2 regions of the Bacillus sp. N6 genome follow, and region 1 is predicted to be linked to the other one. Evidence: a T-box and tRNA genes for the amino acid it is inferred to sense, from the RefSeq annotation. Region 1 holds a T-box; the other holds one or more tRNA genes.
The links. The T-box of region 1 lies ahead of thrS (threonine--tRNA ligase). A T-box ahead of a tRNA ligase gene usually reads a tRNA of that ligase, here a tRNA-Thr.
Positions count from the first base shown of each region.

Region 2: it encodes a tRNA-Thr, which carries the amino acid that the T-box ahead of thrS (threonine--tRNA ligase) is inferred to sense. The anticodon was not compared.

Region 1 covers NZ_CM127843.1:2,235,157-2,242,672, reverse strand. Annotated here, with positions in the region: gene ACUXVC_RS11480 (FtsX-like permease family protein) at 1-1,112, opposite strand, end outside; gene ACUXVC_RS11475 (ABC transporter ATP-binding protein) at 1,124-1,891, opposite strand; gene thrS (threonine--tRNA ligase) at 2,141-4,063, opposite strand; T-box leader at 4,108-4,329, opposite strand; T-box leader at 4,366-4,589, opposite strand; gene rluF (23S rRNA pseudouridine(2604) synthase RluF) at 4,711-5,418, opposite strand; gene ACUXVC_RS11460 (YdbC family protein) at 5,605-6,225, opposite strand; gene ACUXVC_RS11455 (hypothetical protein) at 6,603-6,947, opposite strand; gene ACUXVC_RS11450 (hypothetical protein) at 7,080-7,516, shown strand, end outside.
Region 2 covers NZ_JBRAZW010000002.1:49,754-57,269, reverse strand. Annotated here, with positions in the region: partial or broken gene ACUXVC_RS27920 (IS6 family transposase) at 1-586, shown strand, start outside; partial or broken gene ACUXVC_RS27915 (IS6 family transposase) at 633-806, opposite strand; gene ACUXVC_RS27910 (ATP-grasp domain-containing protein) at 913-2,145, opposite strand; tRNA gene ACUXVC_RS27905 (tRNA-Thr) at 2,223-2,295, opposite strand; gene thrS (threonine--tRNA ligase) at 2,444-4,237, shown strand; gene ACUXVC_RS27895 (His/Gly/Thr/Pro-type tRNA ligase C-terminal domain-containing protein) at 4,270-5,679, shown strand; gene ACUXVC_RS27890 (rhodanese-like domain-containing protein) at 5,720-6,052, shown strand; gene ACUXVC_RS27885 (hypothetical protein) at 6,151-6,846, shown strand; gene ACUXVC_RS27880 (hypothetical protein) at 6,925-7,516, shown strand, end outside.

The DNA of each region.
Region 1 (7,516 bases):
TCTGAAACAAGTGGTGGTTTCGCAGTTAAGTCGTTACGTAAATAATAAACCGCTTCTCCATCTACTTTATATTTGTACTTGCTTTCTTCAACAATTTCCATTTCTTTTAAGGCAGCTTTGTCTTGATCATTCGGATCATGAATTACAACATCATATACACGAGAAAAGTCTGTCATAATACCTACATTTTTTTGGAACGCCATACCTGCCGTCATCGCACCTGCGCCTAATGCAATTAACATCGCTACAGTACCTAATACTCTTGATAAACTATTTACGCGAAAGCGTAGCTGTGCATATGTAAAACTATTTAAGCCTGTTTCATTTCGTTTTTTATTCCCTTTAATTTTCATCACAAAAAATGGGAGCAATGAACTAAAAATAAAATATGTTCCAAGTGTTGTAACGATTGTCGCTATTATAAAACCGACTTCAGCAAACATTTTTATATTTACCATAAAGTAGTATCCTGTACTTACTAGCAATATACCGAGTACTGTCATTATAATAATACGAGTTTTACTTTTCTTCACTTCATCTAGTGTTTCATCTTCACGAATTAACTCTAGTTCAGTTTTACGTAACAATCGGACACTGTTCATTAAGCCAGTAATGAAAAATAGTATTAAAAAGAAAATAGCTGTAACTAAAATTGCTGGTGTGTATACAGATGCATAACTACCTTTTGCTGAAATTTCCATTCCATTCATTAAAAAGTTTCCTGCTACACTTGCAAGTAACATCCCTACTAAAATACCGATAATAATACTGACAATACCCATACCGAATGTTTCAATAAATAATAACTGTGCTACTTTTTTCTTTTTTGCACCAAGCATCATGTACATACCGAGTTCTTTTCTTCTTAACGTGAGTAAGAAAGAGTTGGCATATATAATATAAAATACAGTAATGAAAGATAATAGTATTGCACCTACCCAAAAGACGAGTCTAATACTACTAATTAGGCTATTATCTTTCGTAAATTCACTATTCATCGCCATTGTTTGGAACATGTAGAAAATACTAATACTAATAACGAGGCCAATAAGTAAAACCATATAATCTTTTAACATCTTTTTCATACTATGACGTGATAATTTAAATAACATAGTTTCGCCCCCTACTTAGACTCAGCAGCTGAGCCCATATGAGCGAGCACACCTAAAATGTCTTGATAGAAATTCTCTCGAGTGCCTTGACGATTTAATTCTTTATAAAGAAGACCATCTTGAATAAATAAAATACGCTCACAATAACTTGCACTAAATGCATCGTGTGTAACCATTAAAATACTTACATTATGATTTTCATGTAAATCTTGCATCGCTTCTAATAAACTTTTTGCATTTTTACTATCAAGCGCGCCTGTCGGTTCATCTGCTAATACAATTGCTGGATTATGTACTAAAGCTCTTGCCGCCGCTGTTCTTTGCTTTTGTCCTCCAGAAACAGCCGTCGGATATTTTGTTAAAATTTCAGTGATGCCTAATTTCTTCGCAACGTCATTTACCTTTCCAGTAATCTCACTTGACGGTACGCCTTGCAAAGAAAGTGGTAAAGCGATATTTTCATAAATTGATAAATTTTCTAGTAAGTTAAAATCTTGAAAGATAAAACCTAATTTTTGAGAGCGAAAATCAGATAACGCATTGCCCTTCATAGAAGTAATATTTGTACCAGCTATCGTCACACTACCACCTGTCGCTTGGTCAAGTGTACTTATCACATTAAGTAAAGTCGTTTTTCCAGAACCAGAAGGTCCCATGATCCCGACAAATTCTCCTTCTTTAATACTTAACGATACACCCCTTAATGCTTTTGACTGATTCTCATTTCTTTTCCCATACGTTTTTTCTACACTTTCTACAGTAACTACATTTGTTGACATCTCTTTCACTCCATCCCTTTTGTATAAAATCAATTTCTCACATATTTCTTATTATTTTGTCATGTAAATTCTTAAGAATTTTTTAATTATTCACCCAATAAGAGTTACCCCCTTAACATGAACCTATTTCCTACTTCATATTCTCATTTTTCTACAACTCGTTCCCTCGATTTCGCTTACATTTACCTTACATTTTTGTAAGATAAAAAAGAAAACACACTAATTTCTAATAGTGTGTTTTCTTTACAATCAATATTTTCTATTCTTTATTTCTTCTTCAATACTTGCCACAAATAAATCTAGCGCAACAACTTCTGACTTCTCTTCTCCATATTTACGTACATTTACAGCTCCGTTTTCCATTTCCTTATCCCCAATAACAAGAACATACGGTACTTTTTGTATTTGTGCTTCTCTTATTTTATATCCTAATTTTTCATCTCGTGCATCTCGTTCAACACGAACTCCAGCTTGTGCTAATTTAAGTGCAATCTCATTGGCATATTGTTCATGTACTGCATTTGAAACTGGAATTACTTTCACTTGAACTGGTGCCACCCATGCCGGGAACGCCCCTCCAAAGTGCTCAATTAATATTGCTAAAAAGCGATCTAATGACCCTAAAACTGCCCTGTGAATAACAACTGGTCTTTTCTTTTCATTATTTTCATCTATATAATTTAAATCAAATTTCTCTGGCATTTGGAAATCAAGCTGGATTGTTCCGCACTGGTGACTTCTATTTAAAGCATCTTTAATATGAAAATCAATTTTCGGCCCGTAAAATGCACCGTCACCTTCATTTAGTCTATATTTATAATTTAGCGATTGTAATACATTTTCTAATGCTGCTTCTGCTTGCTCCCATAATTTATCATCACCCATTGAATCTTCTGGACGAGTAGAAAGTTCTACTTCATATTCGAATCCAAAAGTTTTATATACGTAATCAATCTGCGCCATTACTGATTTAATTTCATTTTCAATTTGTTTTGGAGTTACAAATAAATGTGCATCATCTTGGCAGAAAGTACGTACTCTTAATAATCCGTTTAACGCACCACTAAACTCATGGCGATGTACTTGACCAAATTCACACATACGAATCGGTAATTCACGATAAGAATGCAATTTATTTTTAAACATAAGCATGTGCCCTGGACAGTTCATCGGTTTTAATGCAAAACTTTTATTATCTACTTCAGAGAAATACATATTATCTTTATAATGTCCCCAGTGCCCTGATTTCTCCCATACTTCTTGGTTCATCATGAACGGAGTGCGTACTTCTTGATAATTGTACTCTTTTTGAATTTCTCTTAAAAATGCTTCCAATTCGTTACGAATCATTTGTCCTTTCGGTAAATAAAACGGCATTCCCGGAGCCTCTTCAGAAAACATAAATAACTCAAGCTCATTGCCTAACTTACGATGATTTCTTTTTGCTGCTTCTTCAACGAAATGTAAATACTCTTCTAATTCTTTTTGAGAAGAGAATGCAACACCATATATGCGCTGAAGCACTTGGTTATTACTATCACCTCGCCAATATGCACCGGAAACGTGAGTTAATTGAAATGCTTTCAAATAACCTGTTGATGGTAAATGTGGCCCTCTACATAAATCTACAAATTCACCTTGTTTATATAGTGTTACACTTTCCCCACTAGGAATTGCTTCTAAAAGTTCTAATTTCAAGCAATCGTTCATTTCTTGAAACAGTTTTGCTGCTTCTTCACGAGAAACCTCAACTCGTTCTATCTTTATATTTTCATTTATAATCTTTTTCATTTCTTTTTCGATTTTTCGTAAATCTTCTATGTTTACACTACTTGGAAGATCCATATCATAATAAAATCCATTTTCAATAACAGGCCCTACCCCAAGATTTATATCACCATACATTCTTTTTACAGCTTGCGCTAAAATATGTGCCGCGGAGTGTCTTGCAATTTCTACACCTTCATTTGAATCTATAGTAATGATTTCTACTTCCGCATTTTCTTCAATATTTCGGCGTAAATCATATAATCCATCATTCACTTTCCCCCCGACTGCTTTCTTTTTCAAACTACTACTAATAGATCCCGCAATTTCTTCTAAAGTAATTCCTTTTCCAAATTCTTTCACGCTACCATCTGGAAATTTAATTTCAATCATTTGTTCTTTCATTTTTCATCTCTCCATTTCATAATAAAAAGCACACTCATCCCTAAAATAGGGACGAGCGTGCTTATACCCGTGGTTCCACCCAGATTCCCATCACAAAATGCAATGGCTTCTTTTACGGTAACGTCGTTTATACGGCACTAGATACTTAATTTCCCTAGTGCAGCTCTAAGGTGGTAAGTTATTTTTCTGCGTTAGGAAGTTCTCAGCTTTCCTTCCTTCTCTGTATAACCGGGTAAAATAACTCGTGTCCTTTTCTTCGCTTATTATGAAATTGAATGCAAAAAAGCATATTCATCCCTAAATATAGGGACGAATATGCTTATATCCGTGGTTCCACCCAGATTCCCATCACAAAAAACATAATGGCTTCTTTTGCGATAACGTCGCATACACGGCACTAGATACTTAATTTCCCTAGGGCAGCTCTAAGGTGGTAAGTTATTTTTCTGCGTTAGGAAGTTCTCAGCTTTCCTTCCTTCTCTGTATAACCGGGTAAAATAACTCGTGTCCTTTTCTTTGCTTTTTGTAAAACATCCATTTATTGTTATTTAATATATCTTATTCATTTTATTTTTGCAAGTGTTTAAAAAATTTATTTATTTAATTAAAAAAGTGAAACCAAATTTTTTTGGTTTCACTTCACAATTTTACCAATCTTGTGGTTCGTAATTTAAGTCTGCAAATAGACGTCTTTTCTCTTTCTTCGTTAAATCTCTCCACTGCCCAACTGGTAAATTATTCAATTCGATATTCATAATTCTCGTACGTTTTAACGTGTATACTTGATAACCTAAAGCTTCACACATACGGCGAATTTGACGATTTAGCCCTTGTGTTAAAATAATTTGGAACTCATATTTTGATAACTGTGTAACCTCACAAGGAAGCGTTTTTGTTCCTAAAATTTTAACACCCGCTGCCATTTTCTCTAAGAAATCAGGTGTAATTGGCTTATCTACTGAAACGATATATTCTTTCTCATGTTTGTTTTCAGCACGTAAAATTTCATTAACAATATCACCATCATTCGTTAATAAAATTAAACCGTCTGAGTCTTTATCAAGACGTCCAATGTGACTAATTCGTAAAGGATGGTTCACTAAATCGATAATATTACCTTTTACAGCTTTTTCACTCGTACATGTAATACCTACTGGTTTATTTAAAGCGATATATACGTGATCTCGAGCAATTCGAAGCTGCTCTCCATTTACTCGTACATCATCACCTGGGTTCACTTGGTCACCAATTTTTGCAACCTTACCGTTAATAATTACTCTTCTCTCATTAATTAGTTTATCCGCTCCACGTCGAGACGCTTTTCCAGCTTCACTAATAAATTTATTGATACGCAAATTAGGCACATCCTTTTCTAAAAAAAATTTCAAGCTCACACTGCTTCTACCGTACAATACAAAAGGGTAAGCCTCCTATTATAACTTAAATATATTAACATGAAAGGGTATATAACGTCTTCTATTAATTACTTGTTTATAAGAAAATATCTTTATTATACATTCATTTATGCACTTTTTCATCGTTTAATATACAAGCCATTCTTCCTTACATACAGCTTGTTTCCCTTGTATCTTTTCTATATCTTCATGAATATTAGCTAATTTATATAAATCTGGGAAAATCTCTTCCACATAATGTTGGTGCGCTATTTCATCTTTCCAATACGTTAACACTATGTAACGATTTTCATTTTTCAAAGACTTCCCAACTACTCCACCTAGCATTCCTTTTGCTTTTTCCATTCCTTTATTCCAAATTGTTTCTTGCTTATGTAAAAAATGCTTTTCCTTTTCCAACTTTACATCACATATAGCAACTCTTACGAATGCTCCCTCTATTACAGCGTCTTTCAAATGCATATCAGTTATATCATACAACGTTTGAAATAATTCAATTTCACATGAAAGAAACGTATCCTCTTGATTACTATTTAAATAAATTGTATCGTGAGCACCATTCATAAATGATTGATATACACTTCTATCTTCCCATAAAGTAAATACACATGCCTCATCTTCATTCCATCCACCAAATTGTCCATGAAAACCATCTAGGTGCTGTATATCACGCCATTTTTCTTGCGCACTGGAAAACAATTCTTTTTTCTCTTCTTCCACCTTACAGTAGATTGTTTTTAGTAACATTTTTAATTCCCCCTTATGATTCGATCCATTTACTTACTCGAAGTTTGATGCCCCTCCGTAAATGCTGTAAATTGATTACCGAAATACTTAGCTTGTAAAAAGACATCTAGAATATAAAAATTCAAATCTCTTGCTTCGCTTTCTTATTCCACTTACAGTTTACATAACATAATTATATATTACTGATTATCTATATCATTCAATAAAACATCCTATTTTTTATACTTGGCAAACTATCAACTCATTTCCATAAGAAATACTATTTTATTCTATACGCATAATATTTTTAATTCAAACAATTCAGAATTAAAATCCAAAAAAGATAGAAAGTAAACAATCTTACATTATCATCTACTCCCTATCTCTTTTATCATCAATTATTTTTCAAATAAATAATACGTAATGTCTCCTGGATAATGTACTACTGCTACCTTCCGCTCCCCTTTTTTAAAACTAACAGTATGCCCGTTTTCCCCTAAGTTCTCCCATCCACTCGCCTTTGTAATTGGCATTACACTTATATATTGATAGTCCTCTTCCTTATCATCGTTAATATGAATTGCTGACATTGGTACTGGAAAACCTTTAATTTTAGATTCTTTATTCATAAATATGAATGCAATTACACCAACTAATAACATAGCCATTGAAAGACTTGAAACTAGTTTTCTTCTATTCATTTTCACTAAAAACCCTCTTTTCTCACATATAACTTTCATCATTTTACTAACTTTAATTATTTATGTATAGAAAAGATATAATTTAAATCATTTCCAACCTATTTTCTCTACTCCAAACAACATTATTGTTATATATTATAATTATAAGTTTTTAAATTTTGGAGGCGTTACATATTGCAGAAATTATTTTTTACTAAATGGACAGTTATTATTTCTATTTTCATCATTTTCGGTACAATTTTCTACGTTACTAATGTTAAAAATAACAACGAAAAAGCACCTGTAGAAACAGCGGATACAAAAACTTTCAAAACGAAATTACAACCTAAAATTAATGAATTGACTACTAATTATAATGAAATCATTGAAAAAGATTGGTTGCCTGCCTGGGAAGAGATTAACACGAATGGAGATTCAGTAGATCGAAATAAACTATTAGTTACAATGAATGCCGTTTCCAAGCAGTATGAAACAATTATGAACGAAATAGACACACTTAAAATTGAAGAAAACATCACAGATATAGATATACAAAAACAACTACTTCAATTCACAACTCAGTTTAAATCCGCATCAAATTTCATGAAAAATGCAGCAAATTTGATTATAGA
Region 2 (7,516 bases), on a different replicon from region 1:
CGGGCTATCCCTTTCCCATACAACTATCATGCGATGGGTTCATCAATATGGTCCCGAATTAGATAAGCGAGTACGACGTCATCTGAAGTCAACCAATGATTCTTGGTGAGTCGATGAGACGCATGTGAAAGTCAAAGGTCAATGGATGTACATATATCGTGCTGTTGATTCAAAAGGAAATACAATTGATTTTCATTTAAGCAAAACAAGAAATCATAGGGCTGCAAAGCGTTTTTTCAAGAAATCTTTGCGGTCTTTTCATGCTTCAAAGCCCCGTGTGATTACAGTAGACAAAAACCCAGCCTATCCTATAGCAATTGAAGAGTTGAAGAAAGAGAAAAAGATGCCTGTAGGCATCCAAATAAGGCAGGTAAAATACCTGAATAACATTGTAGAGCAAGATCATCGTTTTATTAAAAAGAGAGTACGTTCAATGTTAGGATTGAAGTCTTTTCGTACAGCTACATCTATTCTTTCAGAAATAGAAGCGATGCATATCATTAAAAAAGGCCAACTTATGTTACGAGACAAGTCTGGCCAAAATGAAATGAAGTTTATTCATCAACTATTCGGAATGGCTGCATAAGAATAGATTCCATTAGGAATCTATATACCTCTTTCAAATAAATGCAATCTTTGCAACAGAATCGGTACATCCATTGACTCTTTACTTTTATATATGTTTCATCAACTCTCCAAGAGTCATTGGTTTGCTTGAGATGACGACGGATTCTTTTGTCTAATTCAGGACCATACTGATTAAGCACCTGTTTTAGAGTAATAGTATCAGTATGTCCAAGATTTAGAGATTACTTGAAATTATCTTGAAGTTTTTGCACCAGAACCTTATTTAGTACTGCATTATAATCTACAAATTATCAGGAAATCAAAACCCGATTTTTAAAAAGTGGTTTAGCCAATAGAATCAGAAGTTATTTCTACACCCTTAAATTGTTTTAATAATTTCATATCATTCTCAACATATTCTTTTATATCTGATGAAAGATTGATGATACCAGCAACTTCATAGGATATTGTTGTATTTTTAACTTCCTGATTTATATCAACGAGCCATTGTATATTTGCTTCGCTTTGTAGAGAAGGAATATTAATTTTCTTTACTATACCATCAGTTTTTGGGAATTTAATCCATCCAGCATACTTTCTTTGTTTGAAAGCAGAAATCTCAATGGGATCTCCAAATTGAATTTGATACATAATCTTATTAAAATCTAACCCAATTGCATCCCTAATTGAGGGAACAATCCCTCCTCCTGCTGGTCGAGCAGCTATTTCAATAAAAACTAATTCATTTTCTTTAGTCAAAAATAATTCTAAGTGCGTAACACAATCCGGGGTGTTTAGAGCATTTAGTACCTTAGAGTTAAATTCTAGAACCTTATTTCTAACTGGATCTTCTTCATCTAAGATTAAACTTCCAACATTTTTTCCGTGCATTATCATTAAGTTGGGATAGGTATATTTACTTACTTCGGAAATTAGAATTTCTCCATTAATAACAACAGAATCACAATGATAAAAATCACCTTCAATAAATTCTTCCAACTCATAGACATCTAAATCAATATCATTATATTCTATTATATCAATGAAATGTTGAATATCTTTTATGATGTAAGTATTTTTACTCCCTTCTCCCTCGATAGGTTTTAAAACTTGTGGAAATGATAAATCGCTGAATTTTGATGCTAAATACTTATTATCCTTTAGTTCATTTGATAGTTTTTGGAAAGAAGGAACTCTAATATTATTCTCTTTTAATATATTTTTCATTACAATTTTATTTCTAAATGGATTAATTTGAGTCGGTTTAGGCCCTTTTAAATTAAAATATTCCCTCAATTCAGCTGCTAGTAATAAATCACATTCTCTTGTACATACAATAAACACATTTTCTTTAGAACTAGCTAATTTAATTTCTTTTTCTATAATCGGCTTAATTTCCTTAAAGTTAAGGGTTTTTACGTGTACTAACTCATCAAAAATATTTTTATATTCATCTGGGAATAATGAATAATATCTGTCATTTAAAATAAATACAAAGCGTTTTTCTTTCGGATTATAAAACTCATGGAAATTCCCTTTAAAATAGTTTTTCTGATCTAAAATAATATATGTTTTCATATATCTATACTCCCTTTTTAATTATAAAAAGCATTTTTACTAGTTTAGTAAAAATGCTTTTTCAATAATTTCAATAAAGCCAGCGACAGGGATTGAACCTGTGACCTTCTGATTACGATTCAGTTGCTCTACCATCTGAGCTACACCGGCGTCTAGATAAATAATACAATATTTTAAATTAATTGTAAATACTTTTTCTGAACATTTTATTAAATTAGAATATTCGTTTGATTTAATTACAATAAATGGGTTATTATGTTTTATAGAAATAATAAATATAAAAAAGGAGTAGGTACTTTTGAATAATAATTCACAGTCAACAGAATACGAAATACCAAAAGATTATGATCCATTGTTATTTAAGATTCGCCATAGCGCTGCACACATTCTTGCTCAGGCTGTAAAAGAAAGATTTGATTTTAATGATCAAATAATGTTTGCTATAGGCCCTCCTATTGAAGAAGGATTTTATTATGATTTTCTATTACCACGTTCTATAAATGAAGAAGATCTTGGGTGGATCGAATCTAGAATGAAAGAAATCATAAAAGAAAATCATATGTTCCAAAAGAAAAATATTACAGTTTCAGAAGCAAAGAAGAAGTTTGAAAATCAAAAATATAAATTAGAAATCATTAATGATTTAATCACTAAAGGTCATGAGGAGGTAACAATTTATCAGCAAGATCATTTTTATGATTTATGTCGAGGACCTCATGTAGAATCGACAGGAAAAATTGATAGTAGTGCAATAAAAATTTTAAAAACATCAGGTGCGTATTGGAAAGGTGATAATAAAAATGCAATGCTCACTCGTATTTATGGAACAGCATGGCTTAACAAAAAAGATTTAAAAAAATACATTTGGAAAGTGGAAGAAGCCTCCAAAAGAGACCATCGGAAAATAGGAAAGGAATTGGAGCTTTTCCATATTGATCCTACAGCTCCAGGTATGCCATATTGGTTACCAAATGGGTTAAAAGTATTAAACGAATTGATAAATTTTTGGAGAGAAGAACATGAACAAAATGGTTATCAAGAGATATCAACTCCATTAGTTAATGAAAAGAGTCTCTGGGAAACCTCTGGACACTGGGATCATTATAGAGAGAATATGTTTACAATTCCTGTTGACGAACACAGTACGTATGGATTAAAACCTATGAATTGTCCAAATGCAATGTTAGTGTATAACTTGAAAATTCGAAGTTATAAGGATTTGCCTTTAAGGCTCTCTGATGTAGATGTATTACACCGGAAAGAATCTTCAGGTTCTCTACATGGCTTATTAAGAACTCAAAAATTTCAACAAGACGATGCTCATATTTTCTTGACAGCAGATCAGATTGGTATAGAATTCAAAAACATTTTAGCAATTGCTAAAAAATTCTATGAAATATTTAACCTAAAATATACTTTCAGGTTAGGGACACGCCCTGTAGATTATATAGGTGATTTAGAAAGTTGGAATACAGCGGAAAATACATTAAAAGAACTCCTAAACGAAATGGTGGGACAAGAAAATTATTATATTGAAGAAGGTGATGGAGCTTTTTATGGTCCTAAAGTAGATATTATTATGGAAGATGCGATAGGAAGAAAATGGCAAATGGGGACTATTCAATTAGATTTCCAATTACCAAGAAGGTTTAATTGTACTTATGTAGATTCAAATGGAAATAAACAGCATCCTATAGTAATTCATAGGGTTATTTATGGATCGCTAGAACGTTTTATGGGAGTACTTATAGAACATACAATGGGGAAGTTTCCTTTATGGTTGTCTCCACTTCATGTTAAAGTAATCCCAGTCACAGAGACATTTGATAAATACGCTCAACTTATTGTTGATAAATTAAAGATAAATAACATAAAAACAGAATTATCAGACTCATATGACGGTCGTTTGAATGCGAGGATTAGAGAGGCACAGTTAATGAAAACCCCTTATATGCTTATTATCGGTGAAAAAGAGCTAGCTAATTCAACTGTCAGTGTGAGAAGAAGAGATGGAGAAAACATTGGTGAACTTAATATCGAAACATTTATTGACAGAGTAAAAAAAGAAATCAATACTAAGTTGAATTTTTAATACTAAGATTTAAGGGAGGTTTGCTAAAACTGATGGAGGAATTGCTAAACAGGGATCAAGTTGTAACAAATATAACATCAAAACATATCGTTCTACTTCCTAGTAGCGGGGAAGAAATTGTTATAAATAAAGATAATTTAAACAATATTAAGGATTATAAAAAAGTATATAAGCTTGTAAAGCATAAACTAACCAAAGCGGCTAATTCAGAGAAAGATAACGTTAATAATCACATACAAAAGTTTGGATGGATAGGATACGAACCAGCGTCAGATAGTGGCCATTTACGATATTATCCTAAAGGATCTTTAATATTTAGTCTTATTAAAGATTGGCAGGAAGAATTACTGCTTAATACTTTAAAGGCTGCAGAAATAAAAACCCCAATTATGTATGATTGGTCTAAAAATGATATTAAAAGTCAAGCAGGAACATTTTACGAAAGATTGTATTATGTTAGTACACATAATAAAGATAAGGATTATGTTTTAAGATTTGGGGGTGACCTTGGTTTATTTAGTATGTTAAAAGATATGAAAATTTCATATAAAAATTTACCCCTTAGATTTTATGAATTTACAAACAGTTTCAGAAATGAAAGAAGAGGAGAATTAAATGGCATAAAAAGAGCTAGGTCATTTTCTTTTTTCGATATTCATAGCATATGTGAAAACTTATATAGTGGATGGAAAGAATATAGTTCCTTTTTTAAATTTCAAGCTGATTACTCCAAACAACTCGGAATAGAATTTGCAATTGAATTTACTGTTGAAGAAAAATTTTATAAAGAATATAAAAAAGAAATTCAAGAGTTAGCAATCTATATAGATTCACCAATATTAATTGAAATAATTTCTTCTAAAAAACATTATTGGGCAATTAAACATGTTTTTTACGATGATAATAATTATAAATTTTTCAACTCACAATTAGATTTCGACAACTCTGATATATACGGTATATCGCACACTTCAAAAGAAGGGCAAAAACACGGATGTACAATTTGTCATCATTCTTTAGCTTCAATAGAAAGATGGATTTGTATTTTTTTAGAAAGAGCAATTAAAATGGAAAAGCCTGTTATGCCCATATGGCTTGCACCAACTCAAGTTCGTTTAATTCCATTAAATAATCAAATGACTCAAAAAACAGATGAAATCTTCGAAATATTAAATGCAAGTAATATTAGAGTAGATATCGACGATAGGTTTCGGAAAAGTATAGGATCGCGGATTAAAATGGCTAGTGAAGAATGGATCCCCTATACTTTAGTTGTGGGAGAAAAAGAATTAGAAACAGAAAATTATTTTTTCAAATGCAGGCATACAGATGATAAATATATGTCTATTGAACAATTAATAAATGATGTACGAAAATATACTGAAAAGAAACCTTTTAGACCTATATTTAATAAATTCCTTTCAGAATCGCCTACAATATAAAGAATAACTTTCTGTATTTTTTGTGAAAAGGTGGGGGGATATGATTTATTTCATTTCTACATTACTCTTTTTTCTTTTTTATTCAGTATATAAACATTTAATACTGCCATTGTTTTTTTTGAAGAAGATATCTCTTAAAAAAAATTTCATTGGAAATTTTAAGATAATAGATGTAAGAGACTCTATTACTTCATATAATGAACCATTTATAGGAGCAGAAAATATTCCTCTTTCTATTTTAAATAGAGAGATTAAAAAGCTATCTTTAAAAAATGAGATATTAATTGTAGTAAAAAATAAAAGACAAGCGCGATTAGCAACAAAAATATTTTTAAAAAAAGAGCGGAAAAATTATAACTTTTTAATTGTATAGTTTTAACAAAAATGTTTACATATTACTGCTTTTCGAATATAATATATTTTGTATTCGAAATTTACTGAATAATTTAATATTAGGATGGGGGAATTTTTGTGTTAGAACAAACAACGATTAAAGTAGGTACTGGAGAAATTCATGTTGAAAAATTACACCAAGGAGATATCTTTGATGTCACAGAAGGTATGTATCCTAGTAAATTAATTGGTTACACTGGAGAGGGAGTTTTAAAAGTAGGTGCTAAGACTTCAACTACATATGGATATGTTCAAAGTGGAACCGTCAAAATTAAAGGTCAAAAAGAATGGGAATTAGAAACAGGTTACTACTTTAGCTTTAACGAAGAAATTGAAGTCAGTGGAAATGGATCTGCTGTATTCTATGAAAGATATGGTTTTAATGGACCGTTTAATATCGGAGGCCCTGTAGAAAAAAGAGGCCGTTTAGCTTACATTGATGGATGTAGTGATTCTTTATTAGTATATCCTCCACGTTTAGGGGATCCTTGCTTAAATTTATTGGTATTCCCAAAAAATATTCATCAAACAATGCACATCCACCCATCAGTTCGCTTAGGATTAGTTATCGAAGGGAAAGGTGTATGTATTACTCCGGAAGAAACGATTGATTTAGTAGAAGGATCTGTATTCTGTCTAGATGAAATGAAGCAGCATTGTTTCCATACAGATGAAAACAACCATATGAAAATTGTGGCATATCATCCTGACAGTGATTGGGGTCCATCAGATGAAAATCACCCAATGCTAAATAGAACGTTTATCCAAAAATAAATTTGTTTGATATTGAGGTAAAACCATATGGGTTTACCTCAATATTTTTGCAACATAAAAATGGAGGGGAAATTTGATATGACAACAAAAAATATAATAAAACCTAATACTATTCATGGTCCAGTAAAGCTACCTTTAAAAATAAATAATGAATATTCCGATTTCAATTTGTGGTATTTTGAATTTAATGGAGATAGATGGGTTGCATCTATTAAAGGCGATATTGACCCAAATAAACACATCCCACTACGTATCGAATCAGCTTGTATCTTTGGACATGTATTCCATTCTGATAAATGTGATTGTGGTTATCAGTTAGATAAAGCCCTAGAACGGATTCATAGTCTTGGGGAAGGAATGGTTATCTATGGAATTGATCAAGACGCACGCGGTTTAGGGATAGAAGCTCATTTTAATATATATGTCCTAAGACAATTAGAAAATTTAGATACTGATGGTGTATATGGACGATTAAATAAACCTGTAGATGCAAGGAGTTATGATCCTGTTGCATTCATTTTAAACAAATTTAATATAAAAAAGGTATTATTACTTTCTAACAATAGAAAACGAATTAAATTCTTAAAAGAAAATGGATTTGAAGTCCAAAATGAAAAACTTGAGGCTCCATTAACCAAAAATAACATGCCAACTTTAATGCTTGAAAAAG